Regions from separate parts of the Flexivirga sp. YIM B11880 genome, predicted to be linked through region 1. Evidence: riboswitches for the same ligand, from Rfam matches in the RefSeq annotation. Region 1 holds a riboswitch; the other holds the start of a gene.
The links. A riboswitch is a leader RNA that binds a small molecule or an ion and turns the genes downstream of it on or off. The one in region 1 is predicted to bind cobalamin.
Positions count from the first base shown of each region.

Region 2: it holds a riboswitch for cobalamin, as region 1 does, so the genes downstream of both, ACN8HC_RS01560 (ribonucleoside-diphosphate reductase subunit alpha) here and ACN8HC_RS09050 (hypothetical protein) in region 1, are expected to answer to the same signal.

Region 1 covers NZ_JBMAMH010000004.1:291,052-295,952, reverse strand. The annotation lists gene ACN8HC_RS09065 (hypothetical protein) at 1-823, opposite strand, end outside; gene ACN8HC_RS09060 (RNA polymerase sigma factor) at 816-1,349, opposite strand; gene ACN8HC_RS09055 (nucleoside/nucleotide kinase family protein) at 1,593-2,234, opposite strand; cobalamin riboswitch at 2,262-2,409, shown strand; gene ACN8HC_RS09050 (hypothetical protein) at 2,486-3,430, shown strand; gene ACN8HC_RS09045 (energy-coupling factor transporter transmembrane component T) at 3,427-4,518, shown strand; gene ACN8HC_RS09040 (ABC transporter ATP-binding protein) at 4,515-4,901, shown strand, end outside.
Region 2 covers NZ_JBMAMH010000001.1:315,674-320,574, forward strand. The annotation lists gene ACN8HC_RS01540 (ABC transporter ATP-binding protein) at 1-638, opposite strand, end outside; gene ACN8HC_RS01545 (alpha/beta hydrolase family protein) at 700-1,350, opposite strand; gene dcd (dCTP deaminase) at 1,350-1,925, opposite strand; tRNA gene ACN8HC_RS01555 (tRNA-Gly) at 2,025-2,095, shown strand; cobalamin riboswitch at 2,371-2,600, shown strand; gene ACN8HC_RS01560 (ribonucleoside-diphosphate reductase subunit alpha) at 2,734-4,901, shown strand, end outside.

The sequences.
Region 1 (4,901 bases):
TGAAGGAGCCCTTGTCGTTGATCGCGCTCACGGCATACGCCGTGCCGGGGAAGCTCCACCCGCTCGTCTCGAACTGCGCGTCCGCCTTCCAGCCCTGCGCCGGGAGGGTCGCGCGCCAGAACGCGTCGATGTCCGTGGACAGGTAGGTGAGCCGGATCGTCAGCGACCGGTCCGCCCGGGAGGTGACTTCCCACTTCGTGCCGTCCGGCATCGGCAGCATCCGGGTGCCGTTGCCCGTGTCGGCGAGCGGCACGGGTCCGGTGTATTCACCGTCGCCGAGCACGCCGCTCTGCGGCAGACCCGGCGGCATCGTCGGGGGAAGCTGCGGCGTCGTCGTGGTCGAGCTGCTGGAACTGGACGGCACGCCGTGCCCGGTTGCGGTCCTCGGCGTGTTCGTGCTCGGTGCGGTCGTGGTCGGGGTGAGCTGTCGGGAGGGGGAGCTCAGCTGCCCGGACGGGCGAGCCACGTGCTGTGACGCCTTGCTCGCGGTGCTGGTCACCGCGCGCGCGGGCGTCGGCCCGATGCCGATCGTCGTGGTTGCCGAGCTGGCCGTCGCCGGACGCAGCGCGTTGGTCGGCTGGTGCCGGTCCGACGGATGAATGGCGAGCGTGACCACGCCGGCCACGGCTGCCGCAGCTGCCAGCATGCCCGCACCGGTGAAGATCCTCCGGGTCCGGCTCGGCCCGGAGGGCGACTGCAGCAGCGCGGCGACGGAATGCTCCCGGTCCAGGTCGAGGTCGTGCTGCTCGATCTGCTCGGCCCGGGCGGCGAACGCCTCGCGCAGGCGGCGCTCCAGGTCGTCGTGGTTGTCCGGCTCACTCATCGGGGGCGCCTCCTTCCTCCTGCATGATGCGGGCGAGGGCGGCCATCGCCCGGCTCGCTTGTGATTTCACGGTCCCCTTGCTGATCCCGAGCGCGGTGGCGATCTCCGCCTCGGAGAGCTCGGACCAGTAGCGCAGCACGAGCACCTCGCGCTGCCGCGGTGGCAGCTGGTCGACCGCACGCAGGACCTGCCGATGCTCCTCGGCCAGCAGCACGTCGCTGTCGGCCGGTGGCGCGATCTCCGGTTCGGCCACCTTCAGGTGCGCGCGCACGGTGCGCCGCCGGCGCAGCATCGAACGGGACTGGTTGACGACCGCTTGCCGCAGGTAGCCGACGGCCGCACCGGAGTCACGCAGCGCGGCCCGGTTGCGATGCATGCCGAGGAACGCTTCCTGCACCACGTCCTCGGCGCTCGCCAGGTCGTCGACGAGCAACCGGGCGAGCCGGACCATCTGCAGGTGATGGGTGCGGTAGAGCTCGGCCAGGTCGACCGAGTCTCCGCCGGTCATCGCGTCGCGCGGAAGCACAGATCCACGGTCACGGACCCGACCTCCCACGCGATACGGCCTCTCGGCATACATCGCCGGTGCGCTCACTGTCATGACGTCCCGGCCCCTCGCTCAGACCTTAACCAGTGATCGTTCCGATCGGTAACGCCGAGCGGGGACGGGGCGGTCGCCCCTCGTCCTGCCGTCACGGCGTCGCACCTCATGCTGGGAAGACGCACGGCGGGCGCGGAGGTTGCGCGCGAACAGCTGGTATGACGGGGCTCACGCCACCCGCAGGAACGCGTCCGCCCGGTCCCGGGTGCTGCGGATCAGCTCGGCGTTGCGCTCGTCGGAGCCGAGGGCCAGATCGGTCGCCTCCTGCATGGACGCGCCATACCTCCGCCGGCGGGCGATCAGCCAGTCGACCCGCAGCTGGTCCGGCGTGTCGACATACCAGATCGTGTCGAGCAGCCCGCTGAGCTCCGACCACGGCTCCTCCGGGGTCAACAGGTAGTTGCCCTCCGTGATCACCAGCCGGGTCTCGGGTGCGACCTCGATCGACCCGGCGACCGGGTCCTCCAGCAGACGCTCGAACGTCGGCGCCCAGACCGACCGGTCACGTTCCTTGCGGATCCGTTCGATCAGCGCGACGTAACCCGCGGCGTCGAAGGTGTGCGGCGCGCCCTTGTCAGCGGCCCAGCCCCGCGCGTCGAGCACCGCCTGGGCGAGGTGAAAGCCGTCCATCGGCACGACCACGGTCGGTATGCCGTGCGCCGTGCACCGGCGCGCCAGCGTCTTCGCGGCCGTCGACTTGCCCGCCCCCGGTGCTCCGGTGATCCCGACGATCGCCCGGTCCGTGCCGGCGGCGAGTTTCGCCAGCGCCCGCACTGCCTGGGTGAGATCGAGTTCTCGGATGGTGGTCACGTCAGGACTGTGCGGCATTCCGTGGCAATAAACAAGCGGTGCTACCGTTTTGGACTGACGCTCAGGCGAGCGTCCAGGTGCGAGCAGGGGAAGCCGGTGTGACTCCGGCGCTGACCCGCAGCCGTGAACGACCCAGGTCGTGAGCCGGAATACCTGCGCCACCCGTCACCGGAACCGACTGCCGCGGACTGCAGTCGCGGGCGATCTCGTGTCGCGCGTGGACCCCCGCGGCGCGAAAGGACGCACCGATCATGCCCGCCGCCTCCCGCCGCCTGCTGCGCTCGGCCGCTGCCGTTGCGCTCGCGACCTCGGCGACGAGCCTCGCGTATGCCGGGTCCGCTGCACCCGCACGAGCCGCCTCGGCACACAACGGCTACTGCACGAGCAGCGCCGGGGTGACGGTGGTGGTCGACTTCGGGCCGCTCGGCGGCGGTGTTGCGATCCGGTGCTCGCCGGTCGGCAGCGGCGCGACGGGTCTGCAGGCGTTGCAGGCGGCCGGGATCCCGATCCAGGGCACACAGCGTTATGGGCTGGCGTTCGTCTGCCGGCTCTACGGCCAGCCGTCCGCAACCACGACGCTGCCGAACGGTTATCACGAGCAGTGCGTCAACACGCCCCCGGCGAACGCCTACTGGAGCTACTCGAAGGCCGCGAACGGCGGATCGTGGTCGGTCAGCAGCGAGGGTGTCTCCTCCAGCCACGTCATTCCGGGTGGTTTCGAGGGCTGGTCGTTCAACGAGGGCAGCAACTCGGTGCCGCGCGCCACACCGACTCGACCGGTCACCGCCCCCCGGCCCACGAGCACGACGACCGCGCCGGCGCCGCCTCGTCATACGACCACGACCGCGCCCGCGCCGACCCATCCGACGAGGACCCGCCGGCCGACCCGCGCCGCGCGTCCGTCGTCCACCGCACCCGCGAGGACGTCGAGCACGCGCCCGACGAGCCATCACCCGGCGAAGAAGACGCACCGCACGACCGCTTCGGCATCGTCCACCTCCTCGAGTTCGTCGACCTCCAGCGGCGCGGCAGTCGCGGCGGGCGAACCGCCGGTCGCCAACAGCGACAAGCTCATCAAGCAAGCCAGCACGTCGTCGGGCGTCAACGCCACGACAGTCGTGGGCGGCGGCGTGCTCGCCGCGCTGGCGATCGGCGGGGCCGTGGTGTCGGTCATTCGACGGCGCCACCTCGGGTGAACCGGCTGCCGGCTCCCGTCCACCCGGTCGCCTGGTGGTTGTGGGCGATCGGTCTGGCGGTGGCGGCCTCGTTCACCACCAACCCGTTGCTGCTGCTCTTGCTGGTCGGCGTGTCGTGCTTCGTCGTCGTGCTGCGGCGCGGCAACGCACCGTGGGCGCGCTCGTTGCGGGTGTATCTCCTCCTCGGAGCGTTCATCGTCGTGGTGCGCGTGCTGTTCCGGTGCTTCCTTGGCGCGGGCGGTGGCGGTCCGGTGCTGCTCGACCTCCCTCGAATCCCGTTGCCACAGTGGGCTGCTGGCGTCACCCTGCTCGGCCCCGTCCATCTGTCGGATCTGCTCGACGGGCTGTATGACGGGCTGCATCTCGCGGCCATGGTCGTCTGTGTCGGTGCGGCCAACTCGCTGGCCAACCCGAAGCGGCTGCTCAAGGTGGTGCCGATCAGCCTCTACGACATCGGCACCGTCGTGGTCGTCTCGGTCTCGGTCTTCCCGCAGCTGGCCGAGAGCATCGGTCGGGTGCACCGCGCACAACGGTTGCGGCCGGCCCGCGGGGGTCGGTGGCACCTCGTGCGGCGGATGATCGTGCCCGTGCTCGCCGATGCGCTCGACCGGTCCCTGCTGCTGGCTGCGGCCATGGACTCGCGCGGTTACGGCCGCCGCGGACCGGCGCCGGTGCGGACACGTCGCGTGGTTGCGCTGATGACGGTGGTCGGGCTCATCGCACTGTGCATCGGCGTCTTCGGGGTGCTCGACGAGCGCGCACCAGGCGTTGTCCGGTGGCCGGCGTTCGGTGTCGGGTTCGCGTTGGCGACGGCCGGGCTGGCCGTCTCCTCCCGAGAGCGCACCGTCACGCGCTATCGGGTCGAGCCCTTCGACCGCACCGCGTACGGAGTGGCCGCCAGTGGACTGGCAGCCGGCGTGCTGATGGTGCTCGCGACGCGCATCGCTCCGGCGCACCTGAGCGTCGTCACGTCGCCGGCGCAGTGGCCGGTCGTGGACCTGCTGCCGCTGGTGGCGGCCGTGATCGGGCTGCTCGCGGCGGTGGTGTCGCCGCCGGGCGTCATACGGCACGAGGAGGTGGCGGCGTGATCGAGGTGCGTGACGTGACGGTGCGGTATGACGATTCCGGCGCACCGGCGCTGGCGGACGTGAATCTCTGTGTCGACGAAGGGGAGTTGTCACTCGTCGTCGGACGCACCGGCTCCGGCAAGTCCACCCTGCTCGGCGCGATCAACGGGCTCGTGCCGCACTTCACCGGGGGACGGCTCTCGGGCCGGGTGATCGTCGACGGTCTGGACACGCGCGATCATCCGCCGCGCGAGATGGCCGACGTCGTGGGCCGCGTCGGGCAGGACCCGGTCGCCGGGTTCGTCGCCGACACGGTGGAGGACGAACTCGCCTACGGAATGGAGCAATTGGGCGTCCCGCCGGCGACGATGCGCAAGCGCGTGGAGGAGACGCTCGATCTGCTG
Region 2 (4,901 bases), on a different contig from region 1:
CCGCCGACCCGCATGACCACGATCTGGTCACCGAGCTTCAGCGCCTCGTCGATGTCGTGGGTGACGAAGACGATCGTCTTGCCGAGATCGCGCTGCAGCCGCAGGAACTCATCCTGCAGTTGCTCCCGCACCACGGGGTCAACCGCGCTGAACGGCTCGTCCATCAGCATCACCGGCGGGTCTGCCGCAAGCGCCCGGGCCACGCCGACGCGCTGTTGCTGCCCGCCGGAGAGCTGGGACGGCCATCGATCAGCGAAATCGCCCGGCAGGCCCACGAGTTCGAGCACCTCCTTGGCTCGCTGACGTGCCTGCTGTTTCGGCGTGCCGAGCAAGATCGGGACCGTGGCGACGTTGTCGACCACTCGCTTGTTGGGGAACAGGCCGGCGTGCTGGATGACGTAGCCGATGCCGCGACGCAAGCGTGCAGCATTGACCGACTGGACGTCCTGGTCGTCGATGAAGATGTGCCCGCTCGTGGGCTCGATCATCCGGTTGATCATCCGCAACGACGTCGTCTTGCCGCAGCCCGACGGCCCGACCAGCACGGTGATCTGGCCGGTCGGTGCCTCGAAGGAGAGATCGTCGACAGCCGTCTCTCCGCCGGCATAGGTCTTGACCACCTGCTCGAAGCGGATCATGGTCACCCAACGTAACAAGGACCACCGACATGTTCACACCGAAAACGCCCAGGTGGCGAGGTCAATGGTCCAGCAGAGTCTCGGCCAGGAAGTCGGTGGTATGGCGATGCCAGGCGGGCGCCCGCAACAGCATGGCGTGCCAGTCGGTCAGCTGCACGCTGCGGGCGTCACCGCCGGCATCGCCGATTCGCCGCACGAGCGCGGCACTCTTCCGTGGGTCGGTGACGGTGTCCTTGCTGCCGTGCAGAAGCAAAGTATGCCGGGTGACGAACGGCGCGACGTCATACTCCCGCGGGATCCAGGGGGCCAGGCCGACGATGGCGACGACGCCGTCGGTGCCGGCCACTTCGAGCGAGACCCGGCCACCCATCGAGTGACCGACCAGCGCGAGTGGAGCCTGCGGGTAGAGATCGCGCAGCCGCCGGAGAGCCCATTGCGCGTCGACGACAGGCGAACGTCGCTCGTCGTTGTAGCCGCGCACCGCGTCCCGGAGCGTGGCGACGGCGACCCGGCCGCGCAGGCCCCGCTCGATGCTGCGGCCGACCGCGAGCATCCGCAGGATCGGCGGGGCGTACTTGCTGGTCCGCTCCAGTCCGTGCTCGGCGCCGCCGTGCAGTAGCAGCGCCACCGCTTCCGGCCGGCGCCGGCCGTCGGGCAGGGTCAGGAACGGGTGCGCCCCCTCGTGCGACGGGCCGGCCTCGAAGCGATCCATCACACCTGGCTGCGGTGGAAGTTCACGTATGAGCGGCTCGCGGTGGGACCTCGCTGACCCTGATAGTGGGACCCGTATTTAGCACTGCCGTATGGACTTTCCGAAGGACTGCTGAGCTGGAAGAAGCACAGCTGACCGATCTTCATGCCCGGCCACAACTTGATCGGCAGCGTTGCGACGTTGGACAACTCCAGCGTCACGTGACCGGAGAACCCGGGGTCGACGAAGCCGGCCGTGGCGTGAGTCAGCAGACCGAGCCGGCCCAGGCTCGACTTCCCCTCGACCCGCGCGGCGACGTCGTCGGGCAGCGTCACCTGTTCGTAGGTCGAGCCGAGCACGAACTCCCCCGGATGCAGCACGAACGGCTCGCCGGCCTCGGTCTCGATGAGCCGGGTCAGCTCGTCCTGTTCGGCGGAGGGGTCGATGAAGGGGTACTTGTGGTTGTCGAAGAGCCGGAAGTATCGGTCGAGCCGGATGTCGATGCTCGACGGCTGGATCATCGCCTCGTCATAGGGGTCGAGGCGGACACGTCCGGCGTCGATCTGGGCGCGGATGTCGCGGTCGGAGAGCAGCACGGTGGTCACGCTACCGGGCGGGCAGTTGCGTTGTGGCGAGCCTTCGTGGGTTAGACTCCTGCCGGTCCGAGCGAGCGCCTTGGCGATCATTCGGGACACGCGAGTGTAGTTCAATGGTAGAACATCAGCTTCCCAAGCTGAATACGCGAGTTCGATTCTCGTCACTCGCTCTTCGGAGTTTTCTTCTCGTTCACACCCCGGCAGCCGCCCCTCCCCACGTGCCTTCTCCTGGCACCACGCCGCGCGCTCTCGCCGAGCCGACAACATCCGCACCGAGAGACATCCCAGGGTTGTCTCTCGGCGGCCGCGACACGCCCCTTGAGCCACCACGCCTGGCTGCCTCGCCATTTCTGCTCCGCGCCGTTCCGCGGATTTGACATCGCCGTAATTACGGGCATGCAACTACATCATGTTGGGCCTTGGCAAACTGGCTACCACTAGATAGTGTGTCTCTCGCAGCTGGTTCGACTCACGCGGCCGCCGTTTTGCGGCATACCGAGTGATTCGAGGCAAGAGGGAAGCCGGTGAGAGTCCGGCACTGCCCCCGCAGCGGTGAGTGAGGACGAAAGTCGTCAACAGCACTGGGTTGGACACCTGGGAAGCGACGACCGGTAGGTGTGCGCGGCCGCGCACGGAGTCACGAGTCCGAAGACCTGCCACTGCCCCGACCGCGCACCCGCGGCCGGGACCGACCGCAGCCCGCGCGGGAAGGGCTGACGAACGAGCGGCAGCGAGCCTCAGCGCGTCTGCTGCCCGCTCGCCGTCTTCCTCGCCGGGCCACAGTGAGGGAGAACGGGAGACACCGCACGTGGCCATACATGTCACCAAGCGCGACGGTTCACGCGAGCCGTATGACGCAGACCGCATCAACCGGGCGATCGAGCGAGCCGCAGACGGCCTGCCGAACGCCATGGCGATGACCATGCAGATCGCCTCGGAACTGGCGATCACACTCTTCGACGGCATCACCACCGAACAACTCGACGAGGCCGCGATCTCGGTGGCCGTGCAGAACGTCAAGGACGACCCGGACTTCGACGTCATCGCGTCCCGGCTGCTGCTGAAGACCATCTACAAGAAGGTGCTCGGCGACTTCGAGACCCGGTCCGAGCTCGCTCTGCTGCACCAGGCGCGGTTCCCCGGCTACGTCCGCGAGGCGGTCGAGGACGGGCTCTTCGACCCGCGGCTGGCGTCCGCCTTCAACCTCGAGCAGCTCGCCGCGGCACTCGACCACCACCTGGACGACGGACTGCGGTACATCGGCATCGTCACCCTCAAGAACCGTTACATGGCAACGGATTCCGACCGCCGGCCGCTGGAGGTGCCGGCCTACTTCTGGATGCGCGTGGCCATGGGTATGTCGGTCAACGAGAAGGACCCCACCCAGGCGGCGATCCGCTTCTACCGGAAGATGGCGTCCCTCGACTATCTGGCAGCCGGCTCCACGCTGGTCAATGCCGGCACCACCACGCCGCAGCTGTCCAACTGCTTCGTGATGCAGATGGACGACGACATCGAGCACATCGCCAAGTCGATGCGGGACGTCATGTGGTTGACCAAAGGAACCGGCGGCATCGGCCTTTCGGTGTCGAAGCTGCGCTCAGAAGGCAGTCCGATCCGCAGCAACCACACCTCCTCGACCGGTCCGATTCCGTTCATGCACACCATCGACTCGATCCTGCGGGCCGTGTCGCGGGGCGGGAAGAAGTTCGGAGCGCTGTGCTTCTACATGGAGAACTGGCACCTGGACTTCCCGCAGTTCATCGACCTGCGGCAGAACGCCGGCGACCCCTACCGGCGCACGCGTACGGCGAACACCGCCGTGTGGTTGTCCGACGAGTTCATGAAGCGGGTCGTCGCGGATGACGAGTGGTATCTCTTCGACCCGCTCGAAACGCCGGACCTGGTGGAGCTGGTCGGCGACGACTTCTCCCGCCGCTACCGGGAGTATGCCGCCCTCGCCGAGGCTGGAAAGCTGCGCTCCTTCAAGAAGATCCGCGCTCGTGCGCAGTGGAAGTCGATCCTCGTCTCGCTGCAGACCACCTCGCACCCATGGCTCACCTGGAAGGACACGATCAACCAGCGGGCGCTCAACGACAACACCGGCACCATTCACCTGTCCAACCTGTGCACCGAGATCACCCTCCCGCAGGACCGGGACAACGTTTCCGTCTGCAATCTGGCCTCGATCAATCTCTCTCGGCATCTGGCGCCCACCCCACGAAGTTCGACTCCCCCGCTGCGCTCCTCCGTCGATACTTCGCGGGGACCCCGGGCTGTCGAGGATGAGTGTGGCCAAGAGTGGGACTGGGATTGGGACCGGCTCGCCGAGTCGACCCGGCTGGCCGTGCGGCAGCTGGACAACCTCATCGACATCACCCGCTCGTCGGTGCCGGAGTCGGAGCACTCCAATGATCGGAATCGCGCAATCGGGCTGGGCTTCATGGGCTTCACCGACGTGGTGGAGAGGCTCGGACTGTCGTACGCGTCCGATGAAGCGGCGGACCTCATCGACCGGTTGGCCGAGTTCATCAGCTGGCACGCGATCGACGAGTCGTGCGATCTGGCTCAGGAACGTGGCGCGTACCCCAACTTCGAGGGATCCGGCTGGTCCCGTGGGCTCGTCCCGATCGACACCCTCGAGGTGCTGGAGCAGCGCCGCGGGGTTCAGGTCGATGTCCCGCGCACCAGCCGGATGGACTGGGACGCACTGCGCGCGCGCGTCACGGCCGGGGTGCGCAATGCGACCCTCATGGCGATCGCCCCGACCGCATCCATCGGTCTTGTCGCAGGTACCACACCGGGCCTGGATCCGCAGTTCTCTCAACTGTTCTCGCGCACGACGTCATCAGGGAAATTCCTGGAGGTCAACCGCAACCTGGTAGCTGCGCTGCAGGAGCGCGGCATCTGGGACACGGTGCGCGAGGACCTGCTGCGCTCGCGTGGTGACCTGTCGGTCGTGCCCGGTGTGCCGGA